2 regions of the Heyndrickxia vini genome follow, and region 2 is predicted to be linked to the other one. Evidence: a T-box and tRNA genes for the amino acid it is inferred to sense, from the RefSeq annotation. Region 2 holds a T-box; the other holds one or more tRNA genes.
What was found. The T-box of region 2 lies ahead of leuS (leucine--tRNA ligase). A T-box ahead of a tRNA ligase gene usually reads a tRNA of that ligase, here a tRNA-Leu.
Positions count from the first base shown of each region.

Region 1: it encodes a tRNA-Leu, which carries the amino acid that the T-box ahead of leuS (leucine--tRNA ligase) is inferred to sense. The anticodon was not compared.

Region 1 covers NZ_CP065425.1:88,907-95,249, reverse strand. Annotated here, with positions in the region: rRNA gene I5776_RS00505 (23S ribosomal RNA) at 1-1,848, opposite strand, end outside; rRNA gene I5776_RS00500 (16S ribosomal RNA) at 2,038-3,595, opposite strand; tRNA gene I5776_RS00495 (tRNA-Ala) at 3,742-3,817, opposite strand; tRNA gene I5776_RS00490 (tRNA-Pro) at 3,838-3,914, opposite strand; tRNA gene I5776_RS00485 (tRNA-Arg) at 3,922-3,998, opposite strand; tRNA gene I5776_RS00480 (tRNA-Leu) at 4,035-4,123, opposite strand; tRNA gene I5776_RS00475 (tRNA-Gly) at 4,134-4,208, opposite strand; tRNA gene I5776_RS00470 (tRNA-Leu) at 4,226-4,307, opposite strand; tRNA gene I5776_RS00465 (tRNA-Lys) at 4,318-4,393, opposite strand; tRNA gene I5776_RS00460 (tRNA-Thr) at 4,408-4,483, opposite strand; tRNA gene I5776_RS00455 (tRNA-Val) at 4,504-4,579, opposite strand; rRNA gene rrf (5S ribosomal RNA) at 4,592-4,708, opposite strand; rRNA gene I5776_RS00445 (23S ribosomal RNA) at 4,783-6,343, opposite strand, start outside.
Region 2 covers NZ_CP065425.1:1,309,464-1,315,806, forward strand. Annotated here, with positions in the region: gene I5776_RS06540 (tetraprenyl-beta-curcumene synthase family protein) at 1-1,007, shown strand, start outside; gene mnmM (tRNA 5-(aminomethyl)-2-thiouridylate-methyltransferase MnmM) at 1,065-1,637, opposite strand; gene I5776_RS06550 (YtzC family protein) at 1,798-2,073, shown strand; gene I5776_RS06555 (glycogen biosynthesis protein GlgD) at 2,094-2,264, shown strand; gene I5776_RS06560 (MDR family MFS transporter) at 2,477-3,664, shown strand; T-box leader at 3,728-3,958, shown strand; gene leuS (leucine--tRNA ligase) at 4,006-6,343, shown strand, end outside.

The sequences.
Region 1 (6,343 bases), 1.2 Mb from region 2:
AGACCTGTGTTTTTGCTAAACAGTCGCCTGGTATATATCACTGCGGCTCTCTCGGGCTTGCACCTAACAGAGCACCCCTTCTCCCGAAGTTACGGGGTCATTTTGCCGAGTTCCTTAACGAGAGTTCTCTCGCTCACCTTAGGATTCTCTCCTCGCCTACCTGTGTCGGTTTGCGGTACGGGCACCTTTCACCTCACTAGAGGATTTTCTAGGCAGTGTGGAATCAGGAACTTCGGTACTATATTTCCCTCGCCATCACAGCTCAAGGTACATGGTGACGGGATTTGCCTCGTCACCCCTCTAACTGCTTGGACGCGCTATTCCAGCAGCGCGCTTACCCTATCCTCCTGCGTCCCCCATCGTTCAAACGGTGAAGAGGTGGTACAGGAATATCAACCTGTTGTCCATCGCCTACGCCTTTCGGCCTCGGCTTAGGTCCCGACTAACCCTGAGCGGACGAGCCTTCCTCAGGAAACCTTAGGCATTCGGTGGAAGGGATTCTCACCCTTCTTTCGCTACTCATACCGGCATTCTCACTTCTAAGCGCTCCACCAGTCCTTACGGTCTAGCTTCTCAGCCCTTAGAACGCTCTCCTACCACGGACACCAGACGGTGTCCATCCACAGCTTCGGTGATACGTTTAGCCCCGGTACATTTTCGGCGCAGAGTCACTCGACCAGTGAGCTATTACGCACTCTTTAAATGGTGGCTGCTTCTAAGCCAACATCCTGGTTGTCTAAGCAACTCCACATCCTTTTCCACTTAACGTATACTTTGGGACCTTAGCTGGTGGTCTGGGCTGTTTCCCTTTTGACTACGGATCTTATCACTCGCAGTCTGACTCCTAAGGATAAGTCATTGGCATTCGGAGTTTGTCTGAATTCGGTAACCCGATGAGGGCCCCTAGTCCAAACAGTGCTCTACCTCCAAGACTCTTACCTTAAGGCTAGCCCTAAAGCTATTTCGGAGAGAACCAGCTATCTCCAAGTTCGATTGGAATTTCTCCGCTACCCACACCTCATCCCCGCACTTTTCAACGTGCGTGGGTTCGGGCCTCCAGTAAGTGTTACCTTACCTTCACCCTGGACATGGGTAGATCACCTGGTTTCGGGTCTACGACCTCAAACTCATTCGCCCTATTAAGACTCGCTTTCGCTGCGGCTCCGCCTCTTCAGCTTAACCTCGCTTGAAATCGTAACTCGCCGGTTCATTCTACAAAAGGCACGCTATCACCCGGCGTCTTTCCGAAGGAAATACGCATAGGGCTCTAACTACTTGTAGGCACACGGTTTCAGGTTCTCTTTCACTCCCCTCCCGGGGTGCTTTTCACCTTTCCCTCACGGTACTGGTTCACTATCGGTCACTAGGGAGTATTTAGCCTTGGGAGATGGTCCTCCCTGCTTCCGACGGGATTTCACGTGTCCCGCCGTACTCAGGATCCACTCTGGAGGGAACGAAGTTTCAACTACAGGGTTGTTACCTTCTTTGACGGGCCTTCCAGACCTCTTCATTTACTTCGTTCCTTTGTAACTCCGTATAGAGTGTCCTACAACCCCAAGAGGCAAGCCTCTTGGTTTGGGCTTCTTCCGTTTCGCTCGCCGCTACTCAGGAAATCGCGTTTGCTTTCTCTTCCTCCGGGTACTTAGATGTTTCAGTTCCCCGGGTCTGCCTTCCATACTCTATGTATTCAAGTAAGGATACTACCCCATTACGGGCAGTGGGTTCCCCCATTCGGAAATCTCCGGATCAAAGCTTGCTTACAGCTCCCCGAAGCATATCGGTGTTAGTCCCGTCCTTCATCGGCTCCTAGTGCCAAGGCATTCACCGTGCGCCCTTACTAACTTAACCTAAAAAGGTTGTTTATTACTTACTTAATGGATTCATCCATAAAGTGGCGATTCTCGGTTATTACTTGGTTATTTCTCATTTTATCTAGTTTTCAAGGAACAATTAGTTTGAAAGGAATTAACCTCTCAAAACTGAACAAAACGAAAGCGTCTTTTTGTAACCACGTCAGTGGTCTTCCATATTCCTTAGAAAGGAGGTGATCCAGCCGCACCTTCCGATACGGCTACCTTGTTACGACTTCACCCCAATCATCTGTCCCACCTTCGGCGGCTGGCTCCAAAAGGTTACCTCACCGACTTCGGGTGTTACAAACTCTCGTGGTGTGACGGGCGGTGTGTACAAGGCCCGGGAACGTATTCACCGCGGCATGCTGATCCGCGATTACTAGCGATTCCGGCTTCATGTAGGCGAGTTGCAGCCTACAATCCGAACTGAGAATGGTTTTATGGGATTGGCGTAACCTCGCGGTCTAGCAACCCTTTGTACCATCCATTGTAGCACGTGTGTAGCCCAGGTCATAAGGGGCATGATGATTTGACGTCATCCCCACCTTCCTCCGGTTTGTCACCGGCAGTCACCTTAGAGTGCCCAACTAAATGCTGGCAACTAAGGTCAAGGGTTGCGCTCGTTGCGGGACTTAACCCAACATCTCACGACACGAGCTGACGACAACCATGCACCACCTGTCACTCTTGTCCCCGAAGGGAAATCCCTATCTCTAGGGAGGGCAAGAGGATGTCAAGACCTGGTAAGGTTCTTCTTCGCGTTGCTTCGAATTAAACCACATGCTCCACCGCTTGTGCGGGCCCCCGTCAATTCCTTTGAGTTTCAGCCTTGCGGCCGTACTCCCCAGGCGGAGTGCTTAATGCGTTAGCTGCAGCACTAAAGGGCGGAAACCCTCTAACACTTAGCACTCATCGTTTACGGCGTGGACTACCAGGGTATCTAATCCTGTTCGCTCCCCACGCTTTCGCGCCTCAGCGTCAGTTACAGACCAAAGAGCCGCCTTCGCCACTGGTGTTCCTCCACATCTCTACGCATTTCACCGCTACACGTGGAATTCCGCTCTTCTCTTCTGCACTCAAGTCTCCCAGTTTCCAATGACCCTCCACGGTTGAGCCGTGGGCTTTCACATCAGACTTAAGAAACCGCCTGCGCGCGCTTTACGCCCAATAATTCCGGACAACGCTTGCCACCTACGTATTACCGCGGCTGCTGGCACGTAGTTAGCCGTGGCTTTCTGGTTAGGTACCGTCAAGGTACCGCCCTATTCGAACGATACTTGTTCTTCCCTAACAACAGAGTTTTACGATCCGAAAACCTTCATCACTCACGCGGCGTTGCTCCGTCAGACTTTCGTCCATTGCGGAAGATTCCCTACTGCTGCCTCCCGTAGGAGTCTGGGCCGTGTCTCAGTCCCAGTGTGGCCGATCACCCTCTCAAGTCGGCTACGCATCGTCGCCTTGGTGAGCCGTTACCTCACCAACTAGCTAATGCGCCGCGGGTCCATCTGTAAGTGGTAGCTAGTGCCACCTTTCAATTCTTCTTCATGCGAAGAAAAAAGTTATCCGGTATTAGCCCCGGTTTCCCGGAGTTATCCCAGTCTTACAGGCAGGTTACCCACGTGTTACTCACCCGTCCGCCGCTAATCATCGTAGGAGCAAGCTCCCACAAAGATTCGCTCGACTTGCATGTATTAGGCACGCCGCCAGCGTTCGTCCTGAGCCAGGATCAAACTCTCCAAAAAGATGTTTGATATAGCTCTAGTTTAAAAATAAATTAATTGACGTTTCGTTTTGTTCAGTTTTCAAAGATCAATTTTTCAAAGACAACTTTTATAATTTATCATTATTAAGTTTCTTTGTCAATAACTTTTTTCATTAAAATATCTTATGGTGGAGCCTAGCGGGATCGAACCGCTGACCTCCTGCGTGCAAAGCAGGCGCTCTCCCAGCTGAGCTAAGGCCCCATATTAGTTTTTGTATATAATGGTCGGGAAGACAGGATTCGAACCTGCGACCCCTTGGTCCCAAACCAAGTGCTCTACCAAGCTGAGCTACTTCCCGTACTTAATGGCGCGCCCGAGAGGAGTCGAACCCCTAACCTTTTGATCCGTAGTCAAACGCTCTATCCAATTGAGCTACGGGCGCATATAATGAAAGTTATTTCGCTTCGCAAAAAAACTTTGGTGCCGAGGACCGGAATCGAACCGGTACGGTAGTCACCTACCGCAGGATTTTAAGTCCTGTGCGTCTGCCAGTTCCGCCACCCCGGCAAGGGTTGTCTGGAGCGGAAGACGGGATTCGAACCCGCGACCCCCACCTTGGCAAGGTGGTGTTCTACCACTGAACTACTTCCGCGACTTAATTAGTTATAATGCGGGTGAAGGGAGTCGAACCCCCACGCCTTGCGGCGCCAGATCCTAAGTCTGGTGCGTCTGCCAATTCCGCCACACCCGCGTAAATTTAATGGTGAGCCATGAAGGACTCGAACCTTCGACCCTCTGATTAAAAGTCAGATGCTCTACCGACTGAGCTAATGGCTCATTTCTTTTAAAAATGGTGCCGGCCAGAGGACTTGAACCCCCAACCTACTGATTACAAGTCAGTTGCTCTACCAATTGAGCTAGGCCGGCATATTACTATTTTGTTAATATGGTGGAGGATGACGGGATCGAACCGCCGACCCCCTGCTTGTAAGGCAGGTGCTCTCCCAGCTGAGCTAATCCTCCATTTATTATACAGCCTGGCAACGTCCTACTCTTGCAGGGGGAGAGCCCCCAACTACCATCGGCGCTGAGAAGCTTAACTTCCGTGTTCGGGATGGGAACGGGTGTGACCTTCTCGCCATAATTACCAGACTATAAAAATTTTAGGGTTTGTTCCCTCAAAACTAGATAGATGAGAAATACTTCGTAATAACATTGAATCAAATTAGGATAAGTCTTCGACCGATTAGTATTCGTCAGCTCCATGTGTCGCCACACTTCCACCTCGAACCTATCAACCTGATCATCTTTCAGGGGGTCTTATTTAGATAAACTAAGGGAAATCTCATCTTGAGGGGGGCTTCATGCTTAGATGCTTTCAGCACTTATCCCTTCCGCACATAGCTACCCAGCGATGCCTTTGGCAAGACAACTGGTACACCAGCGGTGCGTCCATCCCGGTCCTCTCGTACTAAGGACAGCTCCTCTCAAATTTCCTACGCCCACGACGGATAGGGACCGAACTGTCTCACGACGTTCTGAACCCAGCTCGCGTACCGCTTTAATGGGCGAACAGCCCAACCCTTGGGACCGACTACAGCCCCAGGATGCGATGAGCCGACATCGAGGTGCCAAACCTCCCCGTCGATGTGGACTCTTGGGGGAGATAAGCCTGTTATCCCCGGGGTAGCTTTTATCCGTTGAGCGATGGCCCTTCCATGCGGAACCACCGGATCACTAAGCCCGACTTTCGTCCCTGCTCGACTTGTAGGTCTCGCAGTCAAGCTCCCTTGTGCCTTTACACTCTGCGAATGATTTCCAACCATTCTGAGGGAACCTTTGGGCGCCTCCGTTACCTTTTAGGAGGCGACCGCCCCAGTCAAACTGCCCGCCTGACACTGTCTCCCACCCCGATCAGGGGTGCGGGTTAGAATTTCAATACAGCCAGGGTAGTATCCCACCGACGCCTCCACCGAAGCTGGCGCTCCGGCTTCAAAGGCTCCTACCTATCCTGTACAAGCTGTACCAAAATTCAATATCAGGCTGCAGTAAAGCTCCACGGGGTCTTTCCGTCCTGTCGCGGGTAACCTGCATCTTCACAGGTACTATAATTTCACCGAGTCTCTCGTTGAGACAGTGCCCAGATCGTTGCGCCTTTCGTGCGGGTCAGAACTTACCTGACAAGGAATTTCGCTACCTTAGGACCGTTATAGTTACGTAGCCGTTTACTGGGGCTTCAATTCAAAGCTTCGCTTGCGCTAACCTCTCCTCTTAACCTTCCAGCACCGGGCAGGCGTCAGCCCCTATACTTCGCCTTGCGGCTTCGCAGAGACCTGTGTTTTTGCTAAACAGTCGCCTGGGCCTATTCACTGCGGCTCTCTCGGGCTTGCACCCTAACAGAGCACCCCTTCTCCCGAAGTTACGGGGTCATTTTGCCGAGTTCCTTAACGAGAGTTCTCTCGCTCACCTTAGGATTCTCTCCTCGCCTACCTGTGTCGGTTTGCGGTACGGGCACCTTTCACCTCACTAGAGGATTTTCTAGGCAGTGTGGAATCAGGAACTTCGGTACTATATTTCCCTCGCCATCACAGCTCAAGGTACATGGTGACGGGATTTGCCTCGTCACCCCTCTAACTGCTTGGACGCGCTATTCCAGCAGCGCGCTTACCCTATCCTCCTGCGTCCCCCCATCGTTCAAACGGTGAAGAGGTGGTACAGGAATATCAACCTGTTGTCCATCGCCTACGCCTTTCGGCCTCGGCTTAGGTCCCGACTAACCCTGAGCGG
Region 2 (6,343 bases):
AAGAACTAAGAAACCAAGCATTAGCTAGTATTGAGCATAAAACTTTTCATTGTGAGGGAGGTTCCATTCTTGCACTACTAGCTCTTGACCGCAGGGATGAGGCAATAAAGTTTATCGTAGCATACCAAACGATTAGTGATTACTTAGATAATCTTTGTGACAGAAGCACCTCTTTAGATCCCGCTGATTTTGAGGCCTTGCACGAGTCGATGAAAGATTCATTATCGATTCATGCGAAACCAAAAAATTATTATCGGCTTCGGGATGATCAAGATGATGGTGGTTATTTAGAGGACCTAGTCTTAACTTGTCAAAAAGTACTATCTTCGTTAACAAAATATGATTTAATAAGAGATTCTTTATTAGAATTGTGCCAGTATTACTGTGATTTACAAGTACATAAGCACGTAAAAGTTGAAGAAAGAGAGCCTCGTTTACAATCATGGTTCAAAACATATCAATCATCTTTGCCACAAATGGGCTGGCATGAATTTTCCGCATGTTCAGGTTCTACATTAGGCATATTTTGTCTCGTTTCCTATTGCTTCCGAAATGATTTTATTGAGGAACACGCAAAAAGCATCCGTGAAGGGTATTTTCCTTATATTCAAGGTTTACACATCCTTCTTGATTATTTTATCGATCAAGACGAAGATCGAGAGGGTGGAGATTTAAACTTCTGTTTCTATTATGAAAATAATGAGGAAATGTTTGAACGATTAACACACTTTTTAACAGAGGCGGATATACATACGGAAAAATTGCCCGATCAGAAGTTCCATAAATTTATTAATCGTGGGCTTTTAGCCGTTTATTTATCTGATGATAAAGTGAATAAACAAAAAGATGTTCAAAAAATAGCGAGAGAATTGATTAAACATGGGGGATCAATTAGCTACTTTTTTTATTGGAATGGACGAGCATACCGAAGAATAAAAAGCTTAATCCCGACTGGGATATTAAAAGCTTTGTTAAAAACGAAAAAAAGAAGTGCAGAGTTAAACTAAGAAAAGCGGAAGCTAGGCGCTGTAGCTGGAAAGCAAGAAAACGATAACCGATTGTGGTTATCGTTTTTCAATGGCGATAATAAATGGAGGGTTATTCTTTTGATTAATGAATTCATATTTTAAGACGTGTGCCTCTTTTTGATCAATACTTTTTACAAAATTCAATACTTCATCTCTTTCAATCGCGCCTTCTGGATGGCCATGGTAAATGACAACAACAAGAATAGCTTCAGGCCTCATTATTTCTAATAGTTGTTTAATTGCCGAAATAGTTGTTGAGGATTGTGTAACAATCTGTTTATCACCACCAGGCAAATAACCTAAATTAAAGATTGCGGCAGAAATGTTACCAAAAAGGTGTGGTGGAATGGTTTCTTTAATCGTTTCATGTCCTTTGTTAAAAAGTGTAATATTGGTTAATAGATTTTTTTTATCTAAATAATTTTTAGCGTGGTTCAGTGCTTTTTCCTGTATATCAAACCCATAAACATGTCCATTTTGTCCAACAAGTTTTGCTAAAAACTCCGTATCATAGCCGTTGCCCACAGTAGCGTCCACGACCGTATCATTAGGTGAAATAGCTTTTTCGAGTAAAGAATGAGCAAATTCTAAAATTTTATGTAGTTTCACGACAGCACCTCTAGTTTCCATCAAAAATTTCTTTAACGATACAAGTCTAAATTATTTCCTCGAAATTGCCAACATAGTCCGTATCCAATTGAACAAAATAATGTTGAGGCATGCAATAGCAATGCCTTAATGCTCCGTAATGTAAAAGGAGGAGTCTGAATTGGCAACGAGACAATCTGTTGGGGAACGTATTCAACGATGTGAAGAAGCTATAAGCTATGCAAAAGAACAGTTTATCGAAGGAAGTAGACAGGAACATTACTATGATAACGAATATCAATATGCAATGCAGCAACTGGAAGGTTCATACAATGAATTAGCCCAGCTTGCAAATAGTGCCAATTCCCAACAAAGGGAACAATTACATCGTATGAGATTACAGATTCAACAATTGCAAAATCAAATGACTCTTTTAAATCATGATCGACCACAATAATTATTTTTACGGAGGTAATCATGGCTAAGCGATCGAAGCAAAATAATCCAGAGCAAAAAACAAAAAATGGCATAAATAATCAAGATATGGAAGTTGGTCAAGATTACGATCCGGTTAAAGAAGTAAAGAAGCAAAATTCCAAAAAGAGTCAGCCTATACGATCAAAACAACATATCGAAAATCCGGATTAAACTAGTGATAGTAATGAAAGGAGTGAGCGATAGCTCGCTCTTTTTTACATTTCTGTCCGGATTCTGCGCCTAACAAGGCGCTTCCATCTTTCTAATGATTAACAGAATATTATGTGTATGCCTTTTTGAGATTTGCCTCTTGAAGCTGCTTATGAAAAGAAATAAAATGATGTAGGTAATGCAAAATTTTAGGGGGAAAGGGAGCGTTTTTCATGCCTAGATCCTTATGGCTATTAGTGATCGGTATGATGGTGAATGTAACAGGCTCTTCTTTTTTATGGCCGTTAAATGCTATCTATATTCATGATCACTTGGGGAAATCACTATCGGTTGCAGGAGTCGTTTTAATGCTAAATTCGGCTGCAAGCGTAATAGGAAATTTAATTGGTGGAAACTTATATGATAAAATTGGCGGATATCGTTCGATTTTACTTGGAATAATGATTACAATCTTCTCTTTAATCGGAATGACTTTTTGGCATGGATGGCCGTTATATCCAATCTTTTTAACAATTATTGGGCTTGGAGCGGGTATCATTGTACCAGCGATGTTTGCGATGGCAGGTGCGGTCTGGAAAGAAGGGGGAAGAAAAGCTTTTAATGCCGTTTATATTGCGCAAAATTTTGGTGTTGCAGTAGGTTCGGCACTTGGTGGTTTTGTTGCGTCTTTTTCTTTTGATTATATCTTCCTTGCTAACTTAATTATGTTTATTGTCTTTTTCTTGATTGCCTTTTTTGGTTATCGAAAAATTAACATTGATCGAGGAAACTATACTTCGGTCATTCAAGAGAAAAAAGTTGTGAAGAGCAGAACAAAATTAATTGCCTTGTTGATTTTATGCAGCGGCTACTTATTATGTTGGGTCGGATATGTGCAATGGCAGTCTACGATTTCCACATACACGCAAGAAATAAATATTTCACTTAGACAGTATAGTATGCTGTGGACGATTAATGGCGCATTAATTGTTTTGGGGCAGCCATTATTAAATCCAATCGTAAAGCGGTTTGGAACGAATTTAAAGGCGCCCATCATTACGGGAATCATAATCTTTATGATTTCGTTTGGTATTGCCGGTTATGCATCAGATTTTAAAGGGTTTTTAGCTGCTATGATTATTTTAACGATTGGTGAAATGTTTGTTTGGCCGACTGTGCCAACGATTGCCGATAGTTTGGCTCCAAAAGGAAAAGAGGGATTCTTCCAAGGAATTGTTAATAGTACGGCGACTGGCGGGAGAATGATTGGTCCATTATTGGGTGGAATTTTAGTCGATTTATATTCTATGTCCATATTATTTAAAGCATTGCTAATTTTATTTGTTATATCCATTGTATTATCTTTAATCTATGACCGTCCATTGAAATCAAAAGCGGAGAAACAGTCGATTTCGATGTGAGTTTTAAAAAGGGCTTGAAAGATTGAATAAAATTGGATAAAATGGTGAATACAATTATCAGATATTTAAACGTTGATAAGGATTAGTAATGATGCCCCCTTGATTAAGAGAGTTGGCGGCCGGTGAAAGCTAACCAAGACCATCATGAACTCACCTTAGAGTTGCAAATGTGAACATCCATTTCAGGATTAAGTAGTGTTTGCCGTTTTCCGCGTTAAGGATGAATGAAGTGAGTGGTGTTTACACTAATCTGGGTGGTACCGCGGGAGTTAACTATAACCTCTCGTCCCTTTATAGGGATGAGGGGTTTTTTGTATGAAAAAATTAGGAGGTTGAGATTCATGAGCTTTAATCATCATGAAATTGAAGAAAAGTGGCAAAAGTATTGGGAACAAAACAAAACATTTAAAACAACTGAGGATGAGAATAAGAAAAATTTCTACGCATTAGACATGTTTCCTTATCCGTCTGGGGCGGGCCTGCATGTGGGGCACCCTGAAGGCTATACAGCAACAGATATTGTTTCAAGAATGAAACGTATGCAAGGATATAATGTACTTCATCCAATGGGATGGGACGCTTTTGGATTACCTGCAGAACAATATGCTATTGATACAGGGAATGATCCTGCTGAATTCACAATGCATAATATTGAAACGTTTCGACGTCAAATTAAAGCACTTGGGTTCTCCTATGATTGGGAACGTGAAGTGAATACGACTGATACGGATTATTATAAATGGACACAATGGATTTTCCTTAAGCTGTATGAAAAAGGACTTGCCTACATTGATGAAGTAGCAGTAAACTGGTGCCCAGCTCTTGGTACCGTGCTGGCAAATGAAGAAGTTATTGATGGGAAAAGTGAACGTGGCGGCCATCCCGTAGAACGCCGTCCGATGAAACAATGGATGCTTAAAATAACTGCTTATGCTGATCGTCTGCTAGATGATTTGGATGAGCTTGATTGGCCAGAAAACCTAAAGGATATGCAAAGAAATTGGATTGGTCGTTCAGAAGGTGCAGAGGTTACTTTCAATATTGAAAATACGGAAGAAACATTTACGGTATTTACAACACGCCCTGATACTTTGTTTGGTGCAACATATGCTGTACTTGCTCCAGAACATCCACTAGTTGATGTAATTTCTACGGAAGAACAAAAGTTAGCAATTGCTACATATTTGGAGCAAATTAAATCAAAAAGCGATCTCGAACGAACGGATTTAGCGAAAAATAAAACAGGTGTGTTTACTGGTGCTTACGCAATTAACCCAGTTAATAATGAAAAAATGCCAATTTGGATCGCGGATTATGTATTAATGAGCTACGGTACAGGTGCCATTATGGCGGTCCCTGCACATGATGAAAGGGATTACGAGTTTGCGAAAAAATTTGGTATAGCAATAAAGGCAGTTCTTCAAGGTGGGGATATTGAGAAGGAAGCTTATACTGGTGATGGTGAGCATATTAATTCTGACTTCCTTAATGGCCTTAACAAAGAAGATGCAATCGAAAAAATGATTGCGTGGCTTGAAGAAAAACAGGTGGGAACAAAGAAAATTACCTATCGCCTTCGAGACTGGTTATTTAGTCGTCAACGTTATTGGGGGGAACCAATTCCGATTATTCATTGGGAAGATGGGACAATGACGCCAGTGCCCGAAGACCAACTTCCGTTAACCCTTCCTGTAACAAAGGAAATTAAGCCATCTGGCACAGGAGAATCGCCTTTAGCAAATATTCAAGACTGGGTAAATGTGGAGGATCCACAAACAGGTAAGAAAGGTAGACGCGAAACGAATACAATGCCACAATGGGCTGGAAGCAGCTGGTATTTCTTGCGCTATGTCGATCCAAAAAATGATAAAGCAATTGCCGATTTTGATAAATTAAAGAAATGGTTACCTGTTGATATATATATTGGTGGACAGGAGCATGCGGTTCTCCATCTTCTATATGCAAGATTCTGGCACAAGTTTTTGTATGATATTGGTGCTGTACCTACGAAAGAACCTTTTCAAAAGTTATTTAATCAAGGGATGATCCTTGGTGAAAATAATGAAAAAATGAGTAAATCAAAAGGGAATGTCGTCAACCCTGATAAAATCATTGATAGTCATGGTGCAGATACGTTACGTCTTTATGAAATGTTTATGGGTCCGTTAGATGCATCGATTGCCTGGTCAACGAACGGATTAGACGGTGCAAGAAGATTCCTTGATCGTATATGGAGACTAATGGTCGATGAAAATGGCCAAATTTCAAATAAAGTCCAAACTGGTAATAGTGAAGTTCTTGAAAAAGTATATCATCAAACTGTTAAGAAGGTTACAGAAGACTACGAAAGTTTAGGCTTTAATACGGCAATTTCACAAATGATGGTATTTATCAATGATGCATACAAAGTGGACGTTTTACCGAAAGCATATATTGAAGGATTTGTTAAATTACTTTCACCAATCTGTCCACATATTTCAGAAGAGCTTTGGAGTAAACTAGGGCATAGTGAAACAATTTCATACGAACAATGGCCAGCTTATGATGAGTCGAAACTTGTTGATTCAGAGGTTGAAATCGTCATTCAGTTAAATGGAAAAGTTTGTTCAAAAATGATGGTATCTCGTGAAACCACTCGTGAACAACTAGAATCAGAAGTAATGAATGATGCTAAAGTCA